One region of the Streptomyces sp. R41 genome, then DNA from elsewhere that is predicted to be linked to it. Evidence: riboswitches for the same ligand, from Rfam matches in the RefSeq annotation. Region 1 holds a riboswitch; each other region holds the start of a gene.
The links. Region 1 has a riboswitch for cyclic di-AMP ahead of AB5J53_RS41445 (peptidoglycan DD-metalloendopeptidase family protein). Riboswitches for the same ligand answer to the same signal wherever they lie in the genome.
Positions count from the first base shown of each region.

Region 2: linked by a shared signal. The riboswitch ahead of AB5J53_RS07005 (C40 family peptidase) and the one ahead of AB5J53_RS41445 (peptidoglycan DD-metalloendopeptidase family protein) in region 1 are both predicted to bind cyclic di-AMP.
Region 3: linked by a shared signal. The riboswitch ahead of AB5J53_RS35500 (M23 family metallopeptidase) and the one ahead of AB5J53_RS41445 (peptidoglycan DD-metalloendopeptidase family protein) in region 1 are both predicted to bind cyclic di-AMP.
Region 4: linked by a shared signal. The riboswitch ahead of AB5J53_RS28345 (transglycosylase SLT domain-containing protein) and the one ahead of AB5J53_RS41445 (peptidoglycan DD-metalloendopeptidase family protein) in region 1 are both predicted to bind cyclic di-AMP.

Region 1 covers NZ_CP163443.1:9,125,294-9,130,003, reverse strand. The annotation lists gene AB5J53_RS41450 (hypothetical protein) at 1-647, opposite strand, end outside; gene AB5J53_RS41445 (peptidoglycan DD-metalloendopeptidase family protein) at 965-1,867, opposite strand; cyclic di-AMP (ydaO/yuaA leader) riboswitch at 1,872-2,047, opposite strand; gene AB5J53_RS41440 (alpha-galactosidase) at 2,331-4,400, opposite strand; gene AB5J53_RS41435 (tyrosine-protein phosphatase) at 4,596-4,710, shown strand, end outside.
Region 2 covers NZ_CP163443.1:1,473,536-1,478,245, reverse strand. The annotation lists gene AB5J53_RS07010 (luciferase family protein) at 1-361, opposite strand, end outside; gene AB5J53_RS07005 (C40 family peptidase) at 505-1,752, opposite strand; cyclic di-AMP (ydaO/yuaA leader) riboswitch at 1,761-1,934, opposite strand; gene AB5J53_RS07000 (DUF2182 domain-containing protein) at 2,231-3,049, opposite strand; gene AB5J53_RS06995 (FAD-dependent oxidoreductase) at 3,331-4,695, shown strand.
Region 3 covers NZ_CP163443.1:7,798,518-7,803,227, forward strand. The annotation lists gene AB5J53_RS35495 (M16 family metallopeptidase) at 1-1,296, shown strand, start outside; cyclic di-AMP (ydaO/yuaA leader) riboswitch at 1,531-1,691, shown strand; gene AB5J53_RS35500 (M23 family metallopeptidase) at 1,704-2,468, shown strand; gene AB5J53_RS35505 (GntR family transcriptional regulator) at 2,666-3,361, shown strand; gene AB5J53_RS35510 (HPr family phosphocarrier protein) at 3,578-3,859, opposite strand; gene AB5J53_RS35515 (GNAT family N-acetyltransferase) at 4,037-4,710, shown strand, end outside.
Region 4 covers NZ_CP163443.1:6,182,570-6,187,279, reverse strand. The annotation lists gene AB5J53_RS28355 (CocE/NonD family hydrolase) at 1-1,855, shown strand, start outside; gene AB5J53_RS28350 (hypothetical protein) at 1,890-2,219, shown strand; cyclic di-AMP (ydaO/yuaA leader) riboswitch at 2,457-2,649, shown strand; gene AB5J53_RS28345 (transglycosylase SLT domain-containing protein) at 2,653-3,402, shown strand; gene AB5J53_RS28340 (HAD family hydrolase) at 3,396-4,223, opposite strand; gene AB5J53_RS28335 (FAD-dependent oxidoreductase) at 4,533-4,710, opposite strand, start outside.

The DNA of each region.
Region 1 (4,710 bases):
TTGCGGTAGCCGCCGATGGCCGTCGACCCGCTGATCGCCGCGGGCGCCGGGTCATTGGCACCGTTTCCGGAGGCCTGGGTGTACGAGCCGGGCCCGAGGTCGACGCGCCACAGCCGCTCGCCGGTCAGCGTGTAGGCCTCCAGCAGATCGGGCCTGTCACGGGTCTCGGAGAGCCGGCTGACAACGAGTTCGTATCGCCCGTCCCCGTCGAGGTCGCCGGGCCAGGCGTGCTGCACCGTGTAGCCGTCAGCGGTGGCGAGCGGAATCTCCGCATAGCCCTTGCCGAAGTCGAGCGCCGCCGAACTCGCCTTCCGCTCATGGCCGTTGATGACGGCACGCACCGTGTACGTCCCCGTGCCGCGGCTGTTGTCCTGGTACGTGGTCGACTTGGTGACCGGCTGGTCGTTGAGCCGCCGGCCGCCCTTGTACACGTTGAAGGCGATGGCGTTCCCGTACCGCGCGTACTCCGTGCCGAGCAACCGCCAGCTGAGGAAGGTGCCCTTTTTTGCGGAGGGGACGGCGACGAGGCCGCGGTCCAGGCTCTCCACGCCGCGGCGGGGTAACCCCTCGGCACCGTGCGACGGGGCGGCGACCAGGCCCGCCAGCAGCGCGGCGGCGGCGATCACACCAAGTCTTCGAGAACTCACGTTTCCGTACTCCTTGCGGTCGAGGAGAGCGACGAGCCGAACGGCCACCTCGAGAAGCGGGGACCTTCGGAGGCTTAGAAAGCGCTTGCGGAGATCACTGTGGGGGTACCGCCGCACGCATGTCGATACCTCGTGCGCGCCTGCCATACGACCGCAATGTGCCGATCATGAACGACCGGGAACGCAATGTTCCGATCATGGAGCGCACATGAGGGGCCGGAGGGGTCGCTCATGGAACACCGAAGGCCGGGCCCCGGGGATCGTGGGGTCCGGCCTTCGGAGGCAGTCCCGCCGGCAAGGGCGGGCAAGGAGGTGTGTCAGACGACGGCGACACCGTGCGAGCGCAGGTACGCGACCGGGTCCACGTCCGAGCCGTAGTTCGGCGTGGTGCGGATCTCGAAGTGCAGGTGCGGTCCGGTGACGTTGCCGGTCGCGCCGGAGAGGCCGATCTGCTGGCCCGCGGTCACGGTCTGGCCCGCCGAGACGGAGAGCGAGGACATGTGGGCGTACTGGGAGTACTGGCCGTCGGCGTGCTGGATGACGACCTGGTTGCCGTAGGCGCCGCCCCAGCCGGCCGAGACCACGGTGCCCGCGGCGATGGCCTTGATCGTGGTGCCGGTCGGGACCACGAAGTCCACGCCGGTGTGGTAGCCGCTGGACCACATGCTGCCCGCCACCTTGTAGCTGGTGCCGATGGTGGCGCCCTCGACCGGCAGGGTGTAGCCGGAACTGCTGGTGGTGGAGGCGGCGTTGGTGGCCTTGGTGGCCTTGGTGGCCTTCTCGGCCGAGGCCTTGGCCTTGGCCGACGAGGTCGTCGTCTTGGCGGACGACGGGGTGGCGCTGCCGGAGGCGGCCTTCTTGCCGATCGTCAGCTTCAGCCCCGGGTGGATCAGCGACGGGTCGCTGCCGATGACCGAGCGGTTGTCGGAGTAGAGCTTCTTCCAGCCGCCGGTGACCTTCTGCTCGCCGGCGATTTTCGAGAGGTAGTCGCCGGGCTTCACCGCGTACATCTTGGTCCCGGCCGCCTTCTTCGTGGCAATGGGAGCGGTGGTCGCGGTCTTCTCGACATTCTGCGCGACGGAGGCCGTCGGGGTCGCGGCGTGGGCGCCGGTGGCTCCCATCAGAGGCAGCGCGAGCGCGGCGCCGCCCGTTCCGGCCACGGCGATCGAGCGGGTGAAACGCTGAGACTTGGGACGGCGGTGCTTACCCTTCGCGGGCATGACGAATTCCTCTCCGGCGCCTGCGAGGTGAGCTGTCGGGTGCGGGCTGGAGATGCCCGGCCGTGCAATTGCACGGCTATACCCCTAGCCGTTCCGGAGACCGGAACAGGCATGGAACCTGTGGGTCCCCCGCTCCTGCCATATGCGGGTGAGTGTGCGGATTCCGGGCGGCGGCAGGATTGGGCGTCCGTCCGGATTGAGGCCGAACGTAAGCGAAATGAGAGCGCATCCACAAGCATGTGGCTTTTCTGTGCGCACGCCCTTCTTGATCCATCACGGAATTCCGGTCACCCTCCGTGGATCGACGATCTTTCCAAGCTCTCAAACCGCCCGGGAATTGGGGCGGGTTGAGAAAAGGCGACCGCAACACATCGTCACGAATATGACGCTCCTCACGCACCTCGACCCACGATGCTTTATTCCAGGGCCAGTTGGAATGAAGGCGTTAATTCGGACAGAACAGTCACATGCGACGCAGTCGGATAACCGTCGCATCAAGGTCCCCCCGCAGCCCCGTCCGCACCCCGTGATGCAGCAGCACCGCACCCCGGTGCACTTCGCCCGTTTCGCGGCACTCATACGCTTCTGTCGGGTCGAGTCCGCGCAGCCGGAGCGGGGCGACCGGCTCGCCGTGGCGCTGGGCCTGAAGCCAGGCGAGGACGACGGTCTCATCGCCGTGGACATACTGCACCGCGCTCAGCCCGCCCTCCGGGGGCCGCAGCCGGTAGAGGTCGCCGCGCTGCACGACGGGCCGGATCTCCTTGTAGAGATCCACCCATCCCCGCGCCTCGTCGAGCTCCTCCTCGCTCCACTCACTCAGGTCCCCGCCGACGCCGAGCACCCCTGCCATGGCGCTCACGAAGCGGAAGCGCAGCGAACTGACCCTGCCGTTGAGCTGCGTGTTCGGGCTGTCCGTGACCCAGGCGGCCATGATCCGGGCCGGGTGGATCTGACTGAAGCCGTGCTGGATGGCGAGCCGGTCGAGCGGGTCGGTGTTGTCGGACGTCCACACCTGGTCCGTACGCGCCATGATGCCGAGGTCGATACGGCCGCCACCGCCCGAGCAGGACTCGAAGGCGACCCCGGGGTGCGCCGCGCGCAGCCGGTCGAGGAGGGCGTACAGGGCCTCGACGTGCTCGACCCACAGCTTCTGCGGGTAGCGCTCGCCGGGCCAACCCGCGTCCGTGAAGCAGCGGTTGAAGTCCCACTTCACATAGTCGATCGGGGCGCTGGAGAGCAGGCCGTCGAGCTGCTCCCACAGGTACTCCTGAACGTCCGGGCGAGCGAGGTTCAGTACGAGCTGATTGCGGTACTCCGTCCTGGTTCGCCCGGGCTGGAACTGCACCCAGTCGGGATGCGCGCGATAGAGCTCGCTGTCCGGATTGACCATTTCCGGCTCGACCCAGATCCCGAACCGCATGCCCAGCGCGTGCACGTAGTCACCGAGCGGCTTGAGCCCTGCCGGGAAACGGTCCGGGTTGGGGGTCCAGTCGCCGAGCCCGGCCCGGTCGCTGGTGCGCGCCCCGAACCAGCCGTCGTCGACCACGAACAGCTCGATGCCCATCGCCGCGGCCCGGCGCGCGAGCACCCCCTGCTGCTCCTCGGAGATGTCGAAGGTGGTGGCCTCCCAGGAGTTGAACAGCACCGGCCGGTCCTGGTCCGCGTCCGGGATGACGTACGCGCGCTGATAGGCGTGCCAGGCCCGGCTCGCCCCGCCGAAGCCCCCGTCGCTCCACAGTCCGGCGAAGACCGGGGTCGTGAACGACTCCCCCGACTCCAGACTGAGCAGCCCGGAATCGTCGTACCCCGCGCCACCGGAGATCTGCACGCGAGCGTCGGGAAGTTGGGCCACGGAGATCCGCCACGAGCCCGACCAGCCGAGCGCGCACCCGTACACCTCACCGCTCTCCTCGGTCGCCTCGCTGTCGAGCGCGACCCAGGGCAGGTGCTGGTGCCCGGTATGGCCCCGCCGGCTGCCGATGACCTTCTCTCCGTAGGTGAGGGGGGAGCGTACGAGCCGGGACTCGGCCGCCCATCGCCCGTGCAGCTGGGAAAGCCGCCAGCCGTCGCGCTCGGGCAGCGTCCAGGTCGCGGAGTCGGCGCGCAGCAGCTCCAGGGCCGGGCCCTCGTTGGCGAGCGTCACCCAGCGCTCGACGACATCGCCGCGCATCCGGTAATGCAGCGTGATGCCGAGCCCGGAGTCCGAGAAACGCAGCCGCAGCTCGTCGGCGTCCGCCTCGTGGGCCTCGAAGCGCCACTCGGTACCGCGCCGCTCGTCGGTGCGCACGGAAAGGGCGGGGCGTACGAAGCGCGGGCCGCCTTCGACCGGGTACTCCTCGTGCCCGTCGAGCGGGGACTCGAAGGGCCAGTACTGCGGCGCGGGCAGCGCGGCGAGCGCCTCGGCGTCCGCGAGCGTGATCCGTGGGCCCCAGTGCAGGTGCAGCAGCTCGTCGCGTTCGGTGAGCCGCACTGCGTAGCTGCTTGTCGGCCCCGAAAGAAGCCAGGTACGAGCGTCCGTGCCGACTTCGATCATCAGTCCCCCACAGATTCGAACAGGTGCGATCAGACGCCAACATCATCATGGGCTCGGTGCCCCGAGGCAACGCCTGTGGACAACTCATTGCCCCAGGAACCCATGTCGTATCGTCGAGAGCGCAACCCGCACACAAGCGCCAAGCGCCGCCGAGCGAAGCCGAGCAGCGCCCACGGCCGAATGGGAGGAGCCCCAGTGACGCAGCAGGTCCCGTCGACCGAGCCCGAGCTGGCAGGCGTGCGCAACTTCCGGGACGTGGGCGGCCTGCCCACCGTGGACGGCCGGCGCGTGAAGCAGGGGCAGCTGTTCC
Region 2 (4,710 bases), 7.7 Mb from region 1:
GCGGCGAGGGGAATGCCTGAGGCTGCCAGTCGCAGAGCGTCGAGGGGCCCTCGGGAGGTTCGTCTCCTCCGGCCCGGTCGTGCTCCTTGAGAGCGACACTGATCAGCGTGAGCAGAAGCGCCACATCGGCGTCGCAGTCCAGCAGCACGGTGATCCACGAGGATCCGGGGTGCACCCGCACAGCGGTGCTGTGCTGCAGGTGGGGGAGAAGCCGATGGACGGCCGCATGCGTGAGATGCAGATCCGCGGCGTCGTCGGAGTGGAAGTGCACGATGTCGTGCCCCATCGTCCCGAAGGCGCGTCCAGCGGCGCATCGGGGTGAGCCACTTATCAGGTTCGGCCATGACTCCAGTTGGGTCATGGCGCGATCGGCCACGGTCATGCGCACCATGGTCGCGCACTATTCACTCTGCCAACTACCCCCCTTCACCGTCCGCTTGGTCAATGGGCCGTTCTGCGCCCCTCATGATCCCGGGGCGGCCCTGTGCACCACGCCGCAGGGCTTCACGCGGGCCGTGCCGCGCTGTGGATCGCCGACGCTCCGGCGTAGAAGATCGACTCCTCGCGCACGTATGCCCCCGGGCTCGGCGCGTGGATCATCATGCCGTCGCCGATGTAGAGGCCGACGTGGCTGACGTCGCCGTAGAAGAAGATCAGGTCGCCCGGTCGGATGTCGGCGAGGGGGATGGCCGTACCGACGCTCGCCTGGTCGCGCGCGGTGCGCGGGAGCGCGACCCCGGCGGTTCTCCAGGCGGCCTGGGTGAGGCCCGAGCAGTCGTACGAGCCCGGTCCGGACGCGCCCCAGACGCACGGCCTGCCGATCTGTCCACGGGCAAAGGCGAGTACGTTCGCGGCCTTGCTGCCGTACCCGGAGTCCGACGCGCTGTCCGCGCCGATGGGCACGTCCGCGGCGATGGACGTGGCTGTGCCGAGAGTGACCGATTGCTGTTGCTGCCACTCCTCTTCGGGCCGGCGAGGAGCCGGTTCCCCGTAGCTATGCCAGGTGTCTTCTGCCGGCCGGGATTCGATCGCCGGGAAGGGCGCGCTCAGCTGCGCGGTGTGCTGGGAGAGCAGCCCTCGGGCCACCGCGAGCTTCTGCTGGATCTGCTCCTTGAAAGTCTTCAAGGAGGCCGAGGGCTGTCGCGGTTGCGCTGCCGGTGCGGGCACGGCCTTGGCGACTTCCCGCCGTGTCCGCGGCGCGGCCGGCAGCGCCGCGACGGCCCTGGAGGTCAACTCCGCCACCGGCCCGGCAGTCACTCCTGCGACAGGCCCGGCGGTCAACTCCGGGACGGGTCGTGCGGCCGACTCCCGCCCACGGTCGGCGAGTTCGTCAGCCGGACGTGTGGGCCGCGCCTGGGCCGGGCGGTTCGGCGTTCTGTCGGCCGGCAGCCTCGCCGGGACGGTCGGACCGAGCCGTGTCCGCGCCACGTCGAACCACTGTCTGGCCACGTCGTCGAGGGCGGTGTCGGTGGGCCTGCTCCCGCTGTCGAGTGCCGGGTTGACGCGCCTGCGCGTCCCCGTGGACATCGCGCGGGTCGCGTTGTAGTTCCCGGTGGCGGTCTCGGCCTGGTCGTAGAGGGAGCTGATCCGCTGCCGGACCTCTTCGCGGCTCGGCCCGTCCGTTGCGGGCGGCGTGGCGTCGGGAGTCCGGGAGAACGCGTCCGCGGAGCTGAGGGCCGCCGTCGTGGGGGCGGAGTCGCGCATGCCGGGGAGGCCGATGCCTCCAGGGCGCGGGGTTCGTTCCGGCGCCATGGGAGACGCACTCCTTCCGTGTTCCGCCTACCGAGTTAGCTGTCGGGTTCGGGCGGACGGTTCCGGAAGGTATGCCCTACGGCCCTTGCCCTGCTGGGCGGTTGGGCCGATTCACCCCAAGTTCGGTTGGGTCCCCGGCTCCGGCTGCCACGGGGGCGCACCGGATTCGGCGGAGGCCGCGCGACCCGGCGAGGTTCGCCGGAGGGAGTCTTGCGGTCTGCCGTCAACCTAGCCAATTTGTGTGCCTCGTGTGAAGGTTGAAGTGCGAAGTGTCCGATATGTATTTGTGACCTTCGTCGTACTGGCCGCCCGGCTCACATCGTTGGCATGGACCGGCGGCGAAAAGCTGGACCGCGACCCCGGCCGTACCCGCTGACCTGGTCCGCCTGCTGCGAGCCCGCCGACTGGCCCAGGAGGTCAACGGCGCATGACAGCTCATCTCGGCTGCGACCGCCGACTCACCGCATGAGGTGAGCAGTCAGGTCATCGGCTGCATCGACGGACCGGGATGTTGCAGTCCTGGCAGTAGCCAGCTCTGGAACGGAGCCAGTGCGGCCAGGACCAGGAACACGACGCCGACCACGGTGCTGAACACCGGTCCGAGCCGCCACAACTTCTCGATGAAGATCACGGTCGCAAGTCCTGCCATCGCCGCGATGTTCATGGTGCCCAGCGGGATGAGGACGATCATGAGCCCCCAGCAGCAGCCCACGCAGTAGAGCCCATGGTGGGCCCCGACGCGCAGGTCGCGTGCCCCAGGCCGGTAGTCGGCATGGCGTACGAGCTGGTCCACGGGGCTTCGGCAGTGGCGCAGACAGATGTTCTTCAGCGGACTGAACTGGTGGAGTCCGGCGAGCAGGAAGGCTCCGGCGCCGATCCAGCGCCCGGCTTCGGGCCGGCCGTCGACGAGGTCGCCGGTCGCGATGAGGCTCCCGTATACGCAGAGACCGAACACCGCCCACGCGATGAGGTATCCGCCCGCGAACTGGGTGATCCGGGCCGCGCGGGCCGTACCGGACGACTGACGGCCGATGGCCCGGGCCCAGGTGATGGCCACCGGTGCCAGGGACGGGAACATCATGGCGATCATCATGATCACCCAGAGGAGCAGGAACAGCGGCAGGTCGAGGCCCATCGTTCCCGGCTCCATCTCCATACCGTCGGCCTGCTCCACCACGACGAGCCACGCGAGGAGGGCCGGCAGCAGCATGAGGGACCAGGCGACGGTCATCGTCCGGGCGGGGAGTAGGTTGCCCGGCCGCATGGGCGCGGAGAGGGATGCCCGGTCACGGAACACGATTCCAGGTCATCACAGAAGGAGGCCGATCGCGCGTCAGCGGCTCTGCCAGGAGGAACCTGGCCCACCTGCGAGAACGGGGGGAATGGAGGCTCGCCCACCGCTGAGGCACGCCGTCCGTCGGCCCGGGCGAGGCGTCTGCGCGGGAACGCCGTGCCGTCGAAGCCGACTCATAAGGTGGCCTTATGAGGTCATAGGTCCAGCCCGACTACTGACTTAGGTTTGCCTTAGCTTAGGCTTCCCGGCGAGTACGCCTGTCACCGCTCGAAGGGAACCAGAACATGCCTCGCCCCCTGCGGGTAGCCATTGTCGGAGCCGGCCCCGCCGGGATCTACGCCGCCGACGCGTTGCTGAAATCCGCGGCGGCTGTCGAGCCAGGCGTGTCGATCGACCTCTTCGAGAGGATGCCGGCTCCGTTCGGCCTGATCCGCTACGGCGTCGCCCCCGACCACCCCCGCATCAAGGGCATCGTCACGGCCCTGCACCAGGTGCTCGACAAGCCCCAGATCCGCCTCTTCGGCAATGTCGACTACCCGGGGGACATCAACCTGGACGATCTGCGCGCCTTCTACGACGCGGTGATCTTCTCCACAGGTGCGACGGCCGACCGGGCACTCGACATACCCGGCATCGACCTCGACGGCTCGTACGGGGCGGCCGACTTCGTCTCCTGGTACGACGGTCACCCGGACGTGCCCCGGACCTGGCCGCTCGAGGCGGAGAAGGTCGCCGTCCTCGGCGTCGGCAATGTCGCGCTCGACGTGGCGCGCATCCTCGCCAAGACCGCGGACGAACTGCTGTCGACCGAGATCCCGCCGAACGTCCACGACGGCCTGAAGGCCAACAAGGCCCTGGAGGTCCATGTCTTCGGCCGCCGAGGCCCGGCGCAGGCGAAGTTCAGCCCGATGGAGCTGCGGGAGCTCGACCACTCCCCGAACATCGAGGTCATCGTCGACCCCGAGGACATCGACTACGACGACGGCTCGATCGCGACCCGGCGGGGCAACAAGCAGGCCGACATGGTCGCCAAGACCCTGGAGAACTGGGCCATCCGCGATGTCGGCGACCGCCCGCACAAGCTGTTCCTGCACTTCTTCGAGTCGCCGTCCGAGATCCTCGGCGAGGACGGCAAGGTCGTCGGCCTGCGCACCGAGCGCACCGCCCTCGACGGCACGGGCAACGTCAAGGGCACCGGTGAGTTCAAGGACTGGGACGTCACCGCGGTCTACCGCGCCGTGGGTTACCTGTCCGACGAACTGCCCAAGCTGCCCTGGGACGTCGAGTCGGGCACCGTCCCCGACCAGGGTGGCCGGGTGATCGAGGAGAACGGCGAGCACCTGCAGTCGACGTACGTCACCGGCTGGATCCGGCGCGGCCCCGTGGGCCTCATCGGCCACACCAAGGGCGATGCCAACGAGACGGTCGCCAGTCTGCTGGACGACCACGCGAACGGCCGTCTGCACACCCCCGCTTCGCCCGCCCCCGAGGCCGTGGACGCGTTCCTCGGCGAGCGCAACGTCCGTTTCACCACGTGGGAGGGCTGGCACCGGCTGGACGCCGCGGAGAAGGCCCTTGGCGAGCCGCAGGGCCGCGAGCGCGTGAAGATCGTCGAGCGCGAGGACATGCTCGACGCCAGCGGCGCGTAGGCCTGACAGTTCCTC
Region 3 (4,710 bases), 1.3 Mb from region 1:
GACAACGGCCTCACGCTCCTGCGCTGCCACCGCCCCGGCCAGCAGGTCGTCGCCGTCGAGGTGATCCTCGCCGCGCCGCTGGAGGCCGAACCAGCGGGCCTCGACGGCATCGCCACGATCATGGCGCGTGCCTTCTCCGAGGGCACCGACAAGCACTCCGCCGAGGAGTTCGCCGCCGAGCTGGAGCGCTGCGGCGCCACCCTCGACTCGCACGCCGACCACCCCGGCGTACGCCTGTCGCTCGAAGTGCCCGTCTCGCGCCTCCCCAAGGCGCTGGGTCTGCTCGCCGACGCCCTGAGGGCACCGGCGTTCGCGGACAGCGAGGTCGAGCGACTGGTCCGCAACCGCCTGGACGAGATCCCGCACGAGACGGCCAACCCGGCCCGCCGCGCCGCCAAGGAGCTCTCCAAGGAGCTGTTCCCGGCGACCTCGCGCATGTCGCGCCCGCGCCAGGGCACCGAGGAGACCGTCCAGAAGATCGACGCGGCGGCCGTGCGCGCCTTCTACGACAAGCACGTACGCCCCGCGACGGCCACCGCCGTCATCGTCGGTGACCTGACCGATGTCGACCTCGACGCGCTGCTCGCGGACACGCTCGGCTCCTGGACCGGCTCGTCCGCCGAGCCGCGCCCCGTGCCGCCGGTGAGCGCCGACGACACCGGCCGCGTGATCATCGTGGACCGCCCCGGCGCCGTCCAGACGCAGCTGCTCATCGGCCGCGTCGGCGCCGACCGGCACGATCGCGTCTGGCCCGCCCAGGTGCTCGGCACGTACTGCCTCGGCGGCACCCTCACCTCGCGCCTGGACCGCGTCCTGCGCGAGGAGAAGGGTTATACCTACGGTGTGCGGGCGTTCGGCCAGGTGCTGCGCTCCGCGCCGGACGGCACGGGCGTCGCGATGCTCGCCATCAGCGGCTCGGTGGACACCCCGAACACCGGTCCGGCGCTCGACGACCTGTGGAAGGTGCTGCGTACCCTCGCCGCCGAGGGCCTGACGGACGCCGAGCGCGACATCGCCGTACAGAACCTGGTGGGTGTGGCGCCCCTCAAGTTCGAGACCGCGGCGGCCGTCGCGAGCACGCTCGCCGACCAGGTCGAGCAGTACCTGTCGGACGACTACCAGGCGACGCTCTATCAGCAGCTCGCCGCGACGGGCACCGTGGAGGCCACCGCGGCCGCCGTGAACGCCTTCCCGGTGGACCGTCTGGTGACCGTCCTGGTGGGCGACGCCGCGCAGATCGAGGAGCCCGTCAAGGAGCTCGGAATCGGTGAAGTGACCGTCGTCCGGGCCGAGTAGGACAGCGCGACTCCCTGAAGACCCAGGTGACTGAAGAGTCACCTGGGTCTCCTTTTGCCCGAACTTCGGCCTACTTCCCGGGCTTCGTCCCCAAGGTGTCCGTATTGATAGGGAGGTTGCCTGTCTGCCCTGTGGCATGCGCTACAAAGGCCGTGATCCGTTTGTTGTTTGAAAGATGCCCCGTTTAGCGTCGGTCGGGCTGTTCGTCAGGCAGTGCGCCGCGCCCGCGGCACCGGACAGCCATCGCCGAGTCCCCGTACGGCGCGAGCCAGGGGAGCCGGGGACCCACACGCAGTCCCTGGGGTGAATCGGACGCCCTCCCAGGAGGGAGTCCGTAGGAGACCTTCCTGCTCCGAACCCGTCAGCTAACCCGGTAGGCGAGAAGGAAGGAAAGGATCAGCCCCTACATGGCGTTCACCTGTGGCACAGGGAAGCACCGTCGTCCGAGCCGCGTGAAGCGCACGACCACGAACGCCGTCGGCGTCGCAGCGCTCGCCACCACCGGTGTCATCGGAACCCTGGCCGCCCCGGCACTCGCCGCGGACACCTCCGCCGAGCAGACCGGGCTGACCCCGATCATCACCATCGGCGACACCCTCGCCGAGAAGATCGACGCGCAGGCCGTCGCCCAGCAGCACGCCGCCGACGAGGCCGCCGCGCAGAAGAAGGCCGAGGAAGCCGCCCGCAAGGAGGCCGCGAAGAGGGCCAAGGAGGCGCGCGAGGCCAAGGAGCGCGCCGCCCGCGCAGCCGAGCGCAAGCGTCTCAACACCTTCGTCCTGCCGATCACCGGCTCGTACATCTCCACCGGCTACAAGGCCGGTGGCAGCCTCTGGTCCTCCGGCAGCCACACCGGCGTCGACTTCCACGCCGCGTCCGGCACCTCGGTGCACGCCGTCGGCTCCGGCACGGTCGTCACGGCCGGCTGGGGCGGCGCCTACGGCAACCAGGTCGTCATCAAGATGCACGACGGTACGTACACGATGTACGGGCACCTGTCGTCCATCGGCGTCTCCGTGGGCCAGACGGTGACTCCGGGCCAGCAGATAGCCCTCTCCGGGTCTACCGGCAACACCACCGGGCCGCACCTCCACTTCGAGGCCCGTACGACCGCGGAGTACGGCTCGGACATCGACCCGGTGGCGTACCTTCGTTCGCACGGTGTGAACGTCTGACAAGCGCATCACCGCTTCTTCGCCACTTCCGATGCCCCGGCTCGCCGAGCCGGGGCATCGTCGTTTCAGGCGGCCGTGTGTCCAAAAAATATCCCTGGATTCCGGCCTGCCATCGGAAATTCCGGCTCCCTGCAATAGAGTCACTGAACAAGCGTCAATCGATGGCGTTTCGCGGGGATTAAAGCGGAGGTCCGGTCATGCGTATTCCGGCGCACTCGGTATGCACGGCGATCCGTGACGACATCGTCGCGGGTGTCTACGAGCGAGGCAGCCGGCTCACCGAGGAACTGCTCGCGCGGCGCTACGGCGTCTCGCGCGTCCCCGTGCGCGAGGCCCTGCGCACGCTGGAGGCCGAGGGCTTCGTCGTCACCCGTCGGCACGCGGGCGCGTGCGTCGCGGAGCCCACCGAGCAGGAGGCCTCCGACCTGCTGGAGATGCGCATGCTGCTTGAGCCGCTGGGTGCCGCGCGGGCCGCGCAGCGCCGTACCGAGGCCCACCTCAAGGTGCTCCGAGGCCTGGTCAGGCTGGGTCAGGAGCGGGCCAGGAGGGGCCACAGCGAGGACCTGCGCTCGCTGGGCGGCTGGTTCCACGAGACCCTCGCGCAGGCTTCCGGAAGCCCCGCCCTCACCTCCACGCTCGCCCAGCTGCGGCACAAGATCGCATGGATGTACGCGGTGGAGGCGCCGGCCAACCCCGCCGAGTCCTGGGCGGAGCACGGCGGCATCGTGGACGCCGTGGCGCGCGGTGACAGCGAGCGGGCCCGGGCGATCACGGCCCTGCACACCGAGCGTGCCGCGGTCGCGCACCGGCTCCGATTTCCCGGCGGCGGAGATCGTCCGGACCGTGTGAGGACTTCGCAACCTCCCGTAAACATGACGGGCCTGCGGCATTAACACGGGCGCCGTATACAAAGAGGGATATTCGGCAGGGCCCTATTTCCGCTGCCCCTCTTTTCGCGTGCCGAGAATTCCGGTGCGTGTTATTTTCGTGGGTGCGACGCGGGGTGCGCGGGTGACATGCGCAGAATTCCTGGACGGTGTACGGAAAACGGCTGAGCCGCGCCGCCCGGGAATGGGTGACGCGGCTCAGCCGCATGGTGTCCGTAATGCTCAGACGGTCTCGGGGAGCTCCTCAAGCCCCTCGGCGACCAGCTTCGCCAGACGGTCGAGGGCAGCGTCCGCACCCTCGGCGTCGGACGCGAGGACGATCTCCTCGCCGCCCTGGGCGCCCAGCCCGAGGACAGCGAGCATGGAGGCCGCGTTGACGGGGTTGCCGTCGGCCTTGGCGATCGTCACGGGGATACCGGAGGCCGTCGCGGCCCGGACGAAGATGGAAGCGGGGCGGGCGTGGAGGCCCTCGGCCCAGCCGACGTTGACGCGGCGCTCAGCCATGTGATGCTGCCCTTCAGGTTTTCAGGGTTGTCTAGACCAGTGTCCCATATCGTGAAGCGTCTCCGGAGCGGTCCTTCGTCCCCTCCGGAGTGTCGTCGGATCGCGGCCTCGATCCGACTTCCGTTGCCCACAGACTGCCTCGCGCCGTTGTCGGACGCGAGCCGTACTCTGGGCCCCATGCAGACCTCGTCGGACCGGCACGAGTACCCCGCTCACTGGGAGGCGGACGTGGTGCTGCGTGACGGTGGTACCGCACGCATCAGGCCCATCACCGTTGATGACGCCGACCGCCTGGTCAGCTTCTACGAGCAGGTCTCGGCCGAGTCGAAGTACTACCGCTTCTTCGCGCCGTACCCGCGACTGTCCGCCAAGGATGTCCACCGCTTCACGCACCACGACTTTGTGGACCGGGTGGGTCTCGCGGCCACGGTGGGCGGCGAGTTCATCGCCACCGTACGCTATGACCGCATTAATGCCGACGGCCTGCCCGCCTCCGCGCCCGCCGACGAGGCCGAGGTCGCCTTCCTCGTGCAGGACGCCCACCAGGGCCGCGGGGTCGCCTCGGCCCTTCTGGAACACGTCGCGGCCGTGGCCCGTGAGCGCGGCATCCGCCGCTTCGCCGCCGAGGTGCTGCCCGCCAACACCAAGATGATCAAGGTCTTCACGGACGCCGGGTACCAACAGAAGAGGCACTTCGAGGACGGCGTCGTACGCCTGGAATTCGACCTCGAACCCACCGACCGGTCGCTCGCCGTGCAGCGCGCGCGGGAGCAGCGTGCCGAGGCCCGGTCCGTGCAGCGACTGCTCGCACCCGGCTCGGTCGCCGTCATCGGCGCGGGCCGCACACCCGG
Region 4 (4,710 bases), 2.9 Mb from region 1:
CCGCCTCACGGACTGGACCGCGCCCCGCGACTGGCAACGCCATCCCTGGTACGCGGGCCACGGCTACGCCTCCGTCCGGGTGGACGTCCGCGGCCACGGCAACTCGGAGGGCCTGCCGACGGACGAGTACTCGGAGGTGGAGCTGGCCGACGGGGTGGAGGCCGTCAACTGGCTCGCGTCCCAGCCCTGGTGCACCGGCAAGGTCGGCATGTTCGGCATCTCCTGGGGCGGCTTCAACTCCCTCCAGATCGCGGCACTCGCGCCCGAGCCGCTCAAGGCGATCGTCGCGGTCTGCTCGAGCGACGATCGCTACGACAACGACGTGCACTACATGGGAGGTTCCGTCCTCGCCGTCGACATGCACGCCTGGGCGGCCACGATGCTCGCCTACGTCTGCCGCCCGCCGGACCCGGTGCACGTCGGCCAGGTGATGTGGCGCGACATGTGGGTGAAGCGCCTGCAGGCGGTCGACCCCTTCGTCCACACCTGGCTGTCCCACCAGACCCGGGACGCTTACTGGCGGCACGGAAGCGTCTGCGAGGACTACGGCGCGATCCGGGCGGCGGTCCTGGCGGTCGGCGGCTGGCACGACCCGTACCGCGACACGGTGCTGCGGCTGGTGGAACACCTTCCGCGGGATCGGGTACGCGGCCTGATCGGCCCCTGGTCGCACCAGTACCCCGACCGGGGCCTGCCGCCCGGCCCGGCGATCGGCTTCCTCCAGGAGACCCTGCGCTGGTGGGACCACTGGCTCCGGGACAAGGACACGGGCGCCCTGTCCACCCCCGTCCTCCGCTCGTACGTGATGGACGCGCACCCCCCGGCGACGGTGTACCCGGAGCTCCCCGGCCGCTGGGTGGGCGACCCCGCCTGGCCCTCTCCCTCCGTCACCCCCGTCTCGTACGCGCTCCAGGGCGACCCCGTGCTGATCCGCTCACCCCAGCACACAGGTGCGGACGCGGGCCGCTTCTTCCCCCTCGGGAACGACTCGGACCTGCCTCCGGACCAGCGGGAGGAGGACGCGCGATCCGCCTGCTTCGAGTTCGAAGTACCGGAGGAGACCTGGGTGTTGGGCCGCCCGAGAGTCCGGCTGCGGCTGACGTCCTCGGCTCACCGGGGCCAGGTGATCGCCCGCCTCTGCGACGTGGCCCCCCACGGAGCCTCGACACTCGTCACCCGGGGTGTGCTGAACCTGTCATCGCGCCATGGTCGTGACCAGGCGGTTCCCTGGAAACCAGGTGCTACGGAGGAGGTGGTCTTCGACCTGAACGGCATCGGCTACGCCTTCCCGCCGGGCCACCGCATCCGCCTCTCCGTCTCCTCCGCGTACTGGCCCTGGATCTGGCCGCAGCCGGGCTCGGAGGCCGGCTTCGCCCTGGACCCGATGGGCAGCACGCTGGAACTCCCGGTCAGGGCACGGGAGTCGACGTCCGCCATCACTTTCGAGGAACCGGAGCAGTCCGAACCGCTGGGGGTGGTCGTCCCGACGACGCTGGACGAACCCCGCCCGGAGCGCCTGGTGGTCCGCGACGTGGCTGCCAGCGCGTGGCGCCTGGAGGTCGACCCGCGCTACGGCGGCACCCGCGTGTACCCCGACGGTCTCGAATTCACCGAGAACGCGCTGGAGACGTACACCATCAAAGACTCCGCCCCTCTGTCCGCTCGCGCCCGCTCGACGTGGTCGGTCCGGTTGCACCGCCCGGACCTACCCTGGGACGCGCGCATCTCGACGACCTCCGAAATCACCTGCGACGCCGAGGACTTCATCACCTCCAACGAGGTGATCTGCAAGGACGGCGACGAGGTGGTCTTCCACCGGACCTGGGAGAAGCGGATCCCCCGAACGGCGGGCTAGAAGGGCGAGGGTGCCGTACGGAACCCTGAGGAGCATGGCGCAGACGCGGACCGAGGAATTCCTGATGGACCTCGACGAGGGCATGCTCGCGTACTTCCGCGAGATGGCCCACGAGATGGTCACGCGCTTCGGGATCTCGCGGGCGGAAGCGGTAGCGAGGATCAACAGGGCATACGAAGGGCGGAAGTTCGCGCCGTACCCCGATCTGATGTGCCACGAACTCCCCGAATACTGGGGCTACGGCCTCTACTTCAAGCCCAACGCCGGCCGCCTCCCCGACGACGACCCCGACACGGACCTCTCCGTGTGGGAGGTGCGGCCGGCTCCTCCCCGGCATTCCCCGGTCTGGACGCTCGAAGCGTAATGCCCGAATTGAAAGCATTGCCGCTTTAATGGCCTTGGTCGCGTGAATTGGGTCACGTCCGAGCCGCCCTCGCGCCACACTCCACCACCTCGACTTCCCCTTCGCGAAAGGCAAGTTGAGGATCACATTCCGCCCCAATCGGGCAATTCAACCCTTCCTTTTCCCAGGTTAAAGCGGGCTGAGGCGGGAATTCGGGGCTTGTTCCCGACATGTGCTCTCGCATACGTTCGCCCCGATCCGAGCGGATCGCCGAATCCTGCCGCCGCTCGGAAACCCACCCACCCACGCAAGCACGGCAGGAGCGGGGGACCCAGGTAAGCCGCCGATCCGGACTCCGGAACGGCTAGGGGTGAAGCCGCGCCCAGCGCGCGGCCGGGCACCTCCCGCCCGAACCCGACAGCTCACCTCGCAGGCGCCGGAGAGGAATGTCGTCATGCCCGCACGAGGCAAGCACTACCGCCGCAAGACCAGCAGCCCGTTCACCCGCTGCATGATCGCCGCAGGCACGAGCGGAGCCGCGCTCGTCCTCCCGCTCGTGAGCGCCACCAGCGCGCACGCCGCCCAGCCGACGCAGGCGCCGCAGGTCACGAAGGCCGCCGCAGTCACGATCACCGACGTCCAGCTCGTCACCTACAAGGTGGTCGCGGGCGACACCCTGTCCAAGATCGCGCAGAAGTACCCGCAGAGCGGCGGCTGGAAGAAGCTGTACGACGCCAACCGCGCGGTGATCGGTGCGAACCCGTCGGTCCTCCCCCCGGGCCTGACGCTGACGGTGGGCACGAAGACCGTGAAGCTGGGCTCGACGACCAAGGCGAGCACCAAGTCCGCGACGACGGCCACTCCCGCCTCCGTGAAGACGTACGCCAACAACCTCGACGGCTGGATCAAGCAGTCGCTGGACATCATGGGCAAGGCGGGCATTCCGGGCACCTACAACGGCATCCACCGCAACGTCATGCGCGAGTCCTCCGGCAACCCCCGGGCCATCAACAACTGGGACTCCAACGCTGCCGCCGGCATCCCGTCCAAGGGCCTCCTCCAGGTCATCGACCCGACCTTCAAGGCGTACCACGTCCCCGGCACCTCGATGGACCCCTACGACCCGGTCGCGAACATCACCGCGGCGTGCAACTACGCGGCGGCGAAGTACGGCTCGATCGACAACGTCAACGGCGCCTACTGAGACACGTTCTCCCGGGCCCCGAAGAGCCGCTCCAGCACCACCGCGATCCCGTCCTCCTCGTTCGACAGGGTCACCTCGTCGGCCACCGCCTTCAGTTCCGGGTGGGCGTTGGCCATGGCGACGCCGCGGGCGGCCCAGTCGAACATGGGGATGTCGTTGGGCATGTCGCCGAAGGCGAGGGTGGCGGCGGGGCTGAGGCCGAGGTGGGCGGCGGCGAGGGCGAGCCCCGTCGCCTTGGTCACGCCGCATGGCTGGAGTTCGACGGTGCCCGGCCCCGACATGGTGACCGTCGCCAGCGAGCCGACCACTCCCCGCGCCGCCGACGCCAACTCGTCGTCGGACAGGGAAGGGTGACGGAGCAACACCTTGCTGATCGGCTCCGTCCAGAGGTCGTCGCGGCGCGGCACCCGTACCGCAGGCAGCGTCGGATGCGGCATGACATACCCCGGCTCGATGAGCGTCAGGCCGTCCACACCGTCCTGGTCCACCGCCGCGTAGAGCAGCCCGACCTCCGCCTCGATCTTGCCGAGGGCGGTTTCCGCCAGCTCCCTGTCCAGGGTCACCGACCACAGCAGACGGTGCGCCCCGGCGTCGTACAACTGCGCCCCCTGCCCGCACACCGCCAGTCCCTCGCCGCCGAGTTCGTCGAGGAGCGGTCGGACCCTCGGCGCCGGCCGTCCCGTCACCACCAGATGCTGGGCACCCTCGGCCGTGGCTCTCGCCAACGCGGCGCGCGACCGGTCGGAGAGTGTGTCGTCGCCGCGCAGCAGCGTTCCGTCCAGGTCAGTGGCGATGAGTGAATATGCAGTCGGAGCGGCCATGATCCGAAGAATACGGATCGAACGACTCATCGGCCCGGCGTGAACCGGACGACGTCCGGTATCCCGTCAGCAACGCCGTTCACCGCACGGGCGGTTTGGATGGTACTGGCGTTACGGGCCGTACTGGCCGTACGTGGTCCACTTCTGCTCACACCGAGGTGCGCCACCGTGCCCGCGTCCAACGTCGACTCCCAGATGCGCAGTTGGCCTGCCGCGAGCACGCGGGTAGGGCGAGCGTCTTGACCCGCGCGGATGTGATCCGACGGCGAGGGGGCGCACCCATTTGCAAGGGCGCCCCCTGCCCCCAACTCACGCGTGCGCAGCCACCAAGTGCTTGGCCAACCGCGGTGAAGCGAACTCCGTCCCGCACACGAACCGCATCACCGGCCCGTACGAAGCCGACGCCAGCAACCCCGTGAAGTACAGCCCGGGCACGGACGACCGATATCCCGCGCCGAGTTTCGGCGTACCCCGGCTGACCGCCAGC